3 regions of the Desulfosporosinus sp. SYSU MS00001 genome follow, and region 1 is predicted to be linked to each of the others. Evidence: riboswitches for the same ligand, from Rfam matches in the RefSeq annotation. Region 1 holds a riboswitch; each other region holds the start of a gene.

The links. Region 1 has a riboswitch for lysine ahead of lysA (diaminopimelate decarboxylase). Riboswitches for the same ligand answer to the same signal wherever they lie in the genome.
Region 2: linked by a shared signal. The riboswitch ahead of ACPUYX_RS03955 (amino acid permease) and the one ahead of lysA (diaminopimelate decarboxylase) in region 1 are both predicted to bind lysine.
Region 3: linked by a shared signal. The riboswitch ahead of dapA (4-hydroxy-tetrahydrodipicolinate synthase) and the one ahead of lysA (diaminopimelate decarboxylase) in region 1 are both predicted to bind lysine.

Annotation. Positions count from the first base shown of each region.
Region 1 covers NZ_JBNFTW010000013.1:88,683-91,965, forward strand. Annotated here, with positions in the region: gene ACPUYX_RS18975 (CoA protein activase) at 1-161, shown strand, start outside; gene ACPUYX_RS18980 (acyl-CoA dehydratase activase) at 145-1,170, shown strand; lysine riboswitch at 1,283-1,473, shown strand; gene lysA (diaminopimelate decarboxylase) at 1,584-2,918, shown strand; gene ACPUYX_RS18990 (hypothetical protein) at 2,968-3,283, opposite strand, start outside.
Region 2 covers NZ_JBNFTW010000002.1:120,770-124,052, reverse strand. Annotated here, with positions in the region: gene ACPUYX_RS03970 (DoxX family protein) at 1-433, shown strand, start outside; gene ACPUYX_RS03965 (hypothetical protein) at 555-695, opposite strand; gene ACPUYX_RS03960 (aspartyl-phosphate phosphatase Spo0E family protein) at 793-939, opposite strand; lysine riboswitch at 1,382-1,557, shown strand; gene ACPUYX_RS03955 (amino acid permease) at 1,659-3,059, shown strand; gene ACPUYX_RS03950 (Bcr/CflA family efflux MFS transporter) at 3,156-3,283, opposite strand, start outside.
Region 3 covers NZ_JBNFTW010000011.1:148,486-151,768, reverse strand. Annotated here, with positions in the region: gene ACPUYX_RS17815 (amino acid permease) at 399-1,733, shown strand; lysine riboswitch at 1,780-1,953, shown strand; gene dapA (4-hydroxy-tetrahydrodipicolinate synthase) at 2,046-2,936, shown strand; gene ACPUYX_RS17805 (DegV family protein) at 3,194-3,283, opposite strand, start outside.

The DNA of each region.
Region 1 (3,283 bases):
CCTATCAAGTTCCCATTATGACGCTTATCGTCGACGAGCATACTGGGCACGCTGGAATACAAACACGTTTGGAGGCCTTTGTGGATTTATTGGAAAGGCCCAGCCTCAGAGGCATTTCAGAAACTTCTAGAGAGGGTGTGTCGGTTGTTGGGGAACGATAACTATTACTTAGGCGCTGATGTAGGATCTGTTAGCACGAATTTAGTATTGCTCAGTGAAAAAAATGAAGTGGCTTTAACGCTCTATCTGCGAACTCAAGGACGGCCTATGCAAACGATCCAGGAAGGAATTAAGGTTTTGAGGTCAAAGATTGGGAAATCTGCCAAAATAATCGGTGTAGGTACAACTGGCAGCGCTCGTCAGTTAGCGGCAACGTTATTAGGTGCGGATGTCATTAAAAATGAAATTACTGCTCACGCTGTAGCTGCCTCCAGAGTTAATCCTTCAGTTCAGACCATTCTGGAAATCGGAGGTCAGGATTCTAAAATTATTATCCTTCGTGATGGGGTTGTTTCTGATTTTGCCATGAATACCGTTTGTGCCGCAGGAACCGGATCATTTCTTGATCAGCAAGCGGCCAGACTTGGTATACCCATTGAGGAGTTTGGTCATCTAGCCCTTGAAGCTGCAAGTCCCGTTAAAATAGCCGGGAGGTGTTCAGTCTTTGCCGAATCAGATATGATTCACAAACAGCAGCTGGGGCATGCACTGCCGGATATTTTGGCCGGACTCTGCCAAGCGATGGTTCGCAATTATTTAAATAATGTCGGCAAGAACAAGGATATACGAGGGCCAATTTTCTTCCAAGGGGGTGTGGCTGCCAATCCTGGTATTCGCAAAGCCTTTGAAGAGGAGCTTGGCCAACCCATTATAGTCCCGGAACATTTTGGCGTGATGGGTGCTCTAGGAGCTGCTTATTTGGCACAGGAGAAGGTAGGAAGGCAATCAGAATTACGGACAAGGTTCCGAGGGCTACAATTGGGTGAAACCCAGTTTAATGCTCGAAGTTTTGAATGTTCCGGTTGTGCCAATCGCTGTGAAGTTGTTGAGATTCTGCAGGAAGGATCAATTTTGGCGCGATGGGGAGATCGCTGCGGAAAATGGGCCAACGCTGTTGGCAAGGGTACCTTTAAGGGCAAATCCCAAGAAGACGAGCAACAAGGAGCATAAAAGAATAGTCAGAGCCCCGAAAAATTTCCAGGGAAATTTCCGGAAAAATATTTTGACCTTCCATTAGAAGTTTGGTATACTGAAAAAAATTTCATATGCCTCATCTCTTTGGAGGTGTGGTAGAGGCGCGAATGACATAAGTACTATGGAAAAGGTTGCGGCAACTGATGAGACCATAGAAAAGGGGATTTCGCCGAAGCGCAAAAAGCAGCGTGATTTTTGTGGCTGGTTCTACAGTCAACAACTGTGGGACTGTCATACGATAGGTTTATGAAGACTATCGTATGGAGAACTACTCCCAACAGGAGAAGAGGGTCAATGTTAACGTGCAGTTGTACGGCAACAGAGGACCTCCTTCTGTTGCCGTTTGTATTTTATTAACTAGAGAAGGAAAAGTAATAGGAGGAGAGAATATGAGGCTGCACGGTACTCAACGAGTTAATGAACAGGGACATTTGGAAATAGGCGGGTGTGACACCATATCATTGGCGCAGGAATTTGGCACACCTCTTTACATTATGGATGAGGCCCATATTCGGGAAATATGCAGACGATATTATCTATCCTTTATTCAAGGAATGAAAAATGCCGAGGTGATTTATGCTTCTAAAGCGTTTTCCACCTTGGCTATGTGTCGGATCGTAAACCAAGAGGGATTAGGGCTGGATGTTGTCTCGGGCGGAGAACTGCATACTGCTCTGCAGGCAGAATTTCCTGCTGAGCGTATCTATTTTCATGGTAATAACAAATCTGCAGTAGAATTGGCAATGGCCATTAAGGCCGGCGTTGGACGTATTGTTGTTGATAATTTTTATGAAATGAGTCTTCTCAACGAATTGGCCGAAGAATTGCATGAATCGGTCAACATACTTCTGCGAGTGACCCCTGGCATTGAAGCCCATACTCATGAATACATTCAGACAGGACAAATCGACTCCAAGTTTGGATTCACCCTTACGAACGGAACTGCTGACCGGGCTTTGGATTTGGCATTATCCTCTTCCAACCTTGTTGTCAAAGGAATTCATGCCCATATCGGGTCGCAAATATTCGAATTGGAATCCTTTAGTCACGAAGTCCAGATTATGATTCAGTACATGGCAGATATTCACAAACGGACCGGGTACCTTTTGGAGGAATTGAACTTAGGCGGAGGATTTGGAATTTACTACGCTTCAGGTGATGAACCTGCACAGATTGAGGACTATGCCAAAACTGTGCAAAATGCTCTTGAAAATGCCTGTCAAAGTTATCAATTTCCAATTCCTAAAATTATCATTGAACCCGGACGTTCTATTGTCGGAACGGCGGGTACTACCCTCTATACGATTGGGTCAATTAAAGAAATTCCCGGGATACGTAAATATGTTGCTGTTGACGGGGGCATGGCGGATAACCCGCGTCCAGCTCTCTATCAAGCACGCTATGAAGCTGTTTTGGCAAATCGTGCCGGTGAAGAAACTGCTGAGGAGGTTTCGATTACAGGGAAGTGTTGCGAGTCCGGCGATATGTTAATTTGGGATATTAATCTGCCCAAAGTTGAATCAGGTGACCTGTTAGCCGTATCTTGTACCGGCGCATATAATTACTCGATGTCTTCCAATTATAATCGTCTTGCCCGGCCTGCTGTTGTCTTGGTTGAGGGTGGCAAGGGTGATGTGATTGTGAAACGTGAAACATATCATGATTTATTGAGAAATGATGTTCTCCCCGAACGTTTAACCCACTTGCCTATAGCTAGTCGCTAGGACTGAAGAAAGGATCCGTGTACGTTAATTCGTATCCGGGTCCTTATCACTAATATCCTTTTTGAGGTCGGACTAAGGTTAAATCAAGGGCAACTAAAATAAGAATGGCAATCAAAATTAGGGTCAGACCATTGGGGGAAACGGGCCTTGAGTAAGCGTTATGAGGAACTAGAACTTGGGGATAACCTAAAGGCAGCGGCGGTATGCTTCCTAGGATAGAAGGCCCGTAAGGATAAGATTGATAGTAAGAGGGTAAAGGTGTTGACAGAGGGAAAGAGGGTTGGGAGTTATTAGAATAGGGTAAATAATTTTGTTGAGTCAAATAGTGATTAGGATATGAGATGAGATTGTTTTGATGAAAGAGT
Region 2 (3,283 bases), on a different contig from region 1:
TTTTGCTTGGGTTCAAGCTGGTTGGGAAAAAGCGACTTCAGGCTGGCTTAACTTTGCCGGAGGGCACGCAAAAGGGCTTATAGCAGGAATGGCTGCCAACATGCTGCCACCTAAGGCTCATGGTTTTGATCCTCTTTATATCAATAAATTATGGGCATGGATTGCAGTTCACATCTTTAATGGTATGCCTGGTGTAACAGATTTCTTAGTCCCTATCTGCGAAATAGCCGTTGGTATTGGTATGATCATCGGCTTCAGACTCTTATGGGTTGCACTTCTTGGACTCTTCCTCAATGTACAGTTTATTACTGCTGGTTCCGGTAACAACTTTGGCTATATTTGGACAAATATTATTATCATGAATTTTGCCAAATACTTTGAGTTAATTGGTTTAAGCGGATATCTCAAGTTTAAAAAAGGACAAAGATCCTAAAACAAGCAATGGCAAAAGGGATCATCAAAAACTTTAAAGAAGTTTTTGATGATCCCTACTTTTTCAGTCTTCAAAATACAATGTTCTTGATCTCTTTTTATTAAAGGGATATCAAGGAGTTTCAAACCAACTGATCCAGCCACTGAAAATATTCGTTCTCTAATTGACCAAGCGTATACTCATTTCTCGCATCTCTGAGTTGCTTATTAAGGCTGCATTTATCCGCATCACGAAGCAAAACGATTCTCATAGGTGCATCCACAAGTACTCCCCCTTATTACATTTTTAGGATTAACATATCAACTGTAATCCAAAGGAAAACACTAGTAGTACCCGTACCGCTGTAAAATCTTCTTAATTTACAGGCTGTTGTAAATATTAAGTAATGAATCGAGCCTCTGGCTAACTTGAATAACTTCTGGGTCAACAAGCGGCTTTTTCAGTCCAAGAACATTTAAGTGCTCTCGCAAAGTTTCAATCATCTGAAGTATTTCAACACGGCTCATTACTATCTCACTCCAAAAACCAGTTTACAACATTACCTTAACACAAATGCTATTATATTCCAAATGTGGATCGGAATCAATTAAATCCGTTAAAAATTTACTCGTTCTCAGTTTTTCCTAGCGTTTTATTTTATAAAAACCACTTCAAGTTCCTCTAGCTCATATACTATAACTAATTATCACTTGCATTTTCAAGATTGTTAAAAAGAGTATAAATTTCTTCAAAACTTTTCGTGATGTGATTTATTCTTTGATTTTGTTCGTTTAAATTCGTTAACACCCCTTCGACTGAAGCCGTGTTTTCTTGGGATATAGCAGAGATTGATAATACTACGCTAAAGTCCATAAACTTACAGTCTAAATGAACAGAATATTCATTGACAAGAGGGCTTATCCCGGTTACGATACTAAAGGATCAACTTATAATTCCAGAGAACCATAATTTCAGGGTAGAGGCGCGGTCCTCAAGAGTAAAGTCATTTTTGATTAGGGAAATATTATGACTTGAAAGGGAGTATCGCCGAAGTGTGTGAGATAATACCCAAAAACTCACATGCTGGTTATGTATTCGAAAGGAGCATAACTGTCACAAGCGTCTTGTGGAGCGCTACCTGCTTCGGCGATATACCTTCTAAAATAGGTAAGCCCTTAAGCAGCACAGAGATAGCTTCAGGGGGCTTACTTTTATTTTGCCTTAAGAAAATCTACGGAGGATTAATATGAGTGACAAAAAACTAGGGTTTTGGTTATTAACTGCACTTGTTACCGGAAACATGGTTGGATCGGCAATTTTTATGCTTCCACAATCTCTTTCCAACGTCGGCTCCCCTGCAGGTGTATTGCTTGCCTGGCTGTTCACCGGCCTCGGAGTTTTAATGCTGGCCCATGTATATGGCCAACTGTCAGACTTCAAACCAGAATTAATCGGTGGCCCGCCCAGTTACACGCGCGAATTATTTGGCAGTAAAAGCAAGCTGGGACAAATCATGGGATTCGAAATTTCATGGGGCTATTGGACCTCAAATTCACCTGGAAATGCTGCAATTCTTATTACACTTGTTGGTTATTTAACGTATTTCCTGCCTATTTTACAATCTAAAACAATTCTCTTTTCCCTGGGCAGTTTTAATGTTCAGATAGGTAATTTTCTCTCTTTTGCTATTGCTTCAGCGGTACTTTGGTTTGTTCATTATCTGATGTTTAAAGGAACCTATACTGCCAGCAAAATTAACTTCTTTGCAACTGTGACTAAAATCCTAGGCTTTATCTTTTTTATAATAATTGCTCTTTCCATCTTTGATGTAACCTATCTCCATCCGTTTATAGCGGAAAAGACGCTTAAATCGGGCGAAACAATCGGACTTTTTCAGCAAATGAATCAAGGAGCTATTCTTACGCTCTGGGCCTTCGTAGGTGTAGAATCTGCGGTCTGGCTATCAGGGCGTGCCAAGAGGCTACAAGATGTTAAATGGGCAACACTTACAGGCTTGATCATCGCCTTAGCTATTTACCTTCTTATTACCTTCTTAGCAATGGGGGCATTGCCAGCCAAAGAGTTGATGGTTGCCGATAAGCCTTTAGTTGACGTCTTGACGAAAATTATTGGCGCAAAGGGTTCCTTTATCATGGCCACTCTCGGAGTTCTCTCTATGCTCGGGGCAACGGTTGGTTGGATATTACTAAGTGTTGAGGTCCCATATCAATCCGCTCGCCTTAATCTCTTTCCTCACTGGTTCGTTAAAGAAAATAAAAATGGGGCACCCTACCGAGCTGCCTGGATAACAAACGCCCTTACCCAATTATTCCTGCTCTCAATGATTTCTGATACTATTGCCAATGCATTTAACGAAATGATTATTATTGCCACACTTGCAAATTTAGTTCCTTACCTTTTCTCCGGCATTTATTCTTTGGTAGTAGTTTTAAAAGGAGAAAACTACGAAAAAATTAATTTATGGAAACGTTTACTGGACGGAACAATGGCTCTGGGAGCCTCTCTTTATTCTTTCTGGGTTTTGAAATCCGGCTTAAGCGATTTAAAAACTTTAGTCCTTGGCATGTTGCTCATCGTATCCGGGTTAATTCTTGTCCCTTTGCTGCCGAAGCATGTAAAAGCTTAAAAAGCGGAAGTGAACTCGTTCAGCTCAAGCTGAACATTAATAAATACCCTAAAACAAAAGCAGGGTTTATCGTTTGAAAGCGATAAACCCTGCTTCTTAATCGGCGGTTGCTTGTTTTAAATAGGGCCTGCTGGAGAGATATAGCCAAACTGCCCCGCAGATCAATCCCAAAATAATGTTCAAATCTCCAATGACAGCAATTTGATTATGCAAACTCAGAGAGA
Region 3 (3,283 bases), on a different contig from region 1:
CGGGGTTACACCCGTTCGGATCCACATTGCAGGAGAATGTTTCACAAGTCGCAATGTGGCGAAAACCTCGTCCGGTTTTCGTCACGCTGCAGGAGAATGCGTAACGGGACGCAGTGTGGCGAAAGGCTCATCCGCCTTTCGTTCCAGGGCCGATAATACTTGGGGCATAGCCCCTGGGAAAGTAGGTCATCGCCAGGTAACAAGCGAAAGACTGCCAAAAAAGGCAGTCTGTTTGTGTTTCATGATAGAAATGAAAGATCTCTATCGGGGCTCACCCGTTCGGATCCACATGAATTTGAACGGACTTTCTGGTAAAATCATCTTAGGATGCCGGTAAATGAGCTAGACAAATTTGAATAGAAGGAGTCTTGCTGCAGTAAGCTGATGGTGGTGGAAAAATGAAGGATAGTAAAGAAACAAACAGCAAAAAGAATACATTGAATCTTCCCGGCCTGACTATGCTAGGATTGGGAGGGGCCATTGGTTCCGGTATTTTTGTTGCTAGCGGAATTGCGATTAATCAGGCAGGGCCTTCAATCATTTTGTCATTTGTTATAGGTGGTATCATCTCAACTTTGATCATGTTCATGTTAGCGGAAATGAGTGTTGTTGAACCAACTACAGGTTCGTTTAGCGTCTATGCAGGGGAATATTTAGGGCCAGCCATGGGATTCATATCTGGGTGGATGTACTGGGTAGCAGGGATTCTTACACTGGCTACAGAAATGGTAGCTGCGGCTTTAATTGTGCGTTTTTGGCTGCCGTCTTGGTCCATCTGGATGATCAGTCTGATTATTGCGGTGTTAATTATCTGTATTAGTCTCTTAGATGTTCGTTCCCTTGCGCGAGTTGAAGAAATCTTATCCTTGATTAAGGTAGGTATTTTAGTCGTAGTTATTATTATGGGTGTAGTCCTGTTTATTGGGTTATGGCCGGGGTTAAAATCTCCGGGAATATCAAATTATTTTAACCACGAAGGTTTCTTTCCACACGGATTATCAGGTTTTTTTTCATCGCTGCTTCTTGTTGTTTATACATATGCGGGTGAACAGGTAATCGGACCGGCTGCGGGAGAAACCCAGGATCCGGTAAAAACAGTACCCGAAGCTGTCAAGATAATAAATGTAGCTTTGATTGTTCTTTATTTGGGGTCCATTACTACATTAGTTGGGATACTTCCCTGGAACAGGGTGCCACTAAATGGCAGTGGTTTTGTTCCCCTATTTGGTCAATTAGGTCTGATTTCAATTAGCAGCATAATGAATGCGGTGATATTGAGTGCAATCCTTTCTGCTATGAATTCCAATATGTATGGAGTACCGCGAATGCTTAAATCACTGGCAGAACGTCATGATGCTCCAGCCTTTTTGAACAAAGAAGACAAACGAGGAGTGCCAGTCTCGGCAGTAATGCTATCCAGTGCCTTTTTATTATGCGTTGTGGGTATATCATACTTATTGCCTCAGCAGATTTTGGTATATATAGCTAGTTCCGCTGGGGTTGCTCTTATTACAAACTGGCTTATTATTGCAGCAACCCATTATCGTTTCCGGCGGCGTATGAATGGAAAAACAATTATAGCAGCAGTTCTGTTACTTGTGGTCCTGTCCACTTCAGCCATGAATGGAAATCAACTTGTGGGTTTGATGGTGGGAATTATCATCCTGATGCTGCTAGCATGTTTATATTTCCTATCGGCAAGACAGCAGCATTTTGCCCTGCGCAAAAAATGATGATATTTGGGGGTTGACAAGTTTACCGAATATGAATAGACTGGACTGAAATGATAGAGGTGCATTTTACAATCAGTACCCGAAGTTGTCAAGGTTACGTAGAACCGTAACTTCGGTGAAAGGTGTAGATGCCGAAGTTAGTTCCATTACGTGGGGACTGAGCTGGTTGGGCAAAATAAGATTTGTTCAACTGTCGCATATGCGGAGAGCTATCTATATTACCATATGATTCTGAGGTTCATGTGGGTAATTTAGTAGCTGATTCCGTATCAGCTATTTATTTTTTTGTATTAACAGAGAAGGAGAATTAACATGAAAAAGAACAGTATTTTCAAAGGTATCGCTTCTGCCCTAATCACTCCTCTGGACGAAACAGGAATTAATTATGAGCAGTTTGGTAAATTGATCGATTGGCAAATTGCAGAAGGAATTGATGCACTTGTGATTTGTGGAACCACAGGTGAAGCTTCAACCCTAACTGATGATGAGCATAAAGCAGCAATTACATTTGCAGTTCAGCACACGGAAGGCAGAGTGCCGATCATTGCAGGTACAGGCAGCAATGACACCGAATATGCGCATGAGCTCACTCGTTTTGCCTGCGAAGCAGGTGCGGATGCAATGCTTGTAGTCACCCCTTATTACAACAAGGCTACGCAAAAGGGCCTAATTAAAATGTTTTCTCAAATTGCCGACAAGAGCACAAAGCCTATCATTCTCTATAATGTTCCATCAAGGACAGGAGTAAATATTGAGCCTGCAACCTACGAGGCATTAGCTGAGCATGAAAATATAGCAGCGATTAAAGAAGCAAGCGGCAACATTTCAAAAATAGTTGAAACGATGGCGCGTGTAAGAGGCAAGCTTGATTTGTATTCAGGTAATGACGACCAGATAGTTCCGCTTATGGCACTCGGTGGAATTGGTTGCATTTCGGTGCTTTCCAACATCATGCCGGCCCAAACACGTGAGATTTGCACACGGTTCTTTAACGGCGATATTGCAGGCAGCGCAGAGCAGCAATGTAAACTTTATCCCCTTATAAACGCCCTGTTTTGTGAAGTAAACCCTATTCCGGTTAAAGCTGCAATGGCAGCTATGGGTTTCTGCAAGGATTATCTCAGATTACCTCTCACTTCAATGGAGGATACAAACCGTGAAAAGTTGCTTTCGCAAATGAGAGCATACGAATTAAATGTTTGATGAAGGTTACAGGGCCTGCGGATCAACCTCCCCGCATTTTTAAACTATAGGAATCTCCAGAAGATATAATTCCGCTCGTAGGTGCTAGCAAGCTGTCTCATTTTCAAGATGCAATTCAATCTTTGGATATTAGTCTAAGTGAACGTGATATCGAGAGAATTGAAGAGGTTATACCAGAAAACGAGATAGCCGGCGGCAGTTTTCCTAGCATGAAATTCAGGGATGGAGTGGTGGTCCGAGGGGCTGGAGATTGAGAGTTACAGAAGAAAATATGGCGCTCGTTTCTGATTGAAAAAGAACAATCCCAGTCCGCCAATACCTAAATGGCTGCCTAGTACACACCCGAT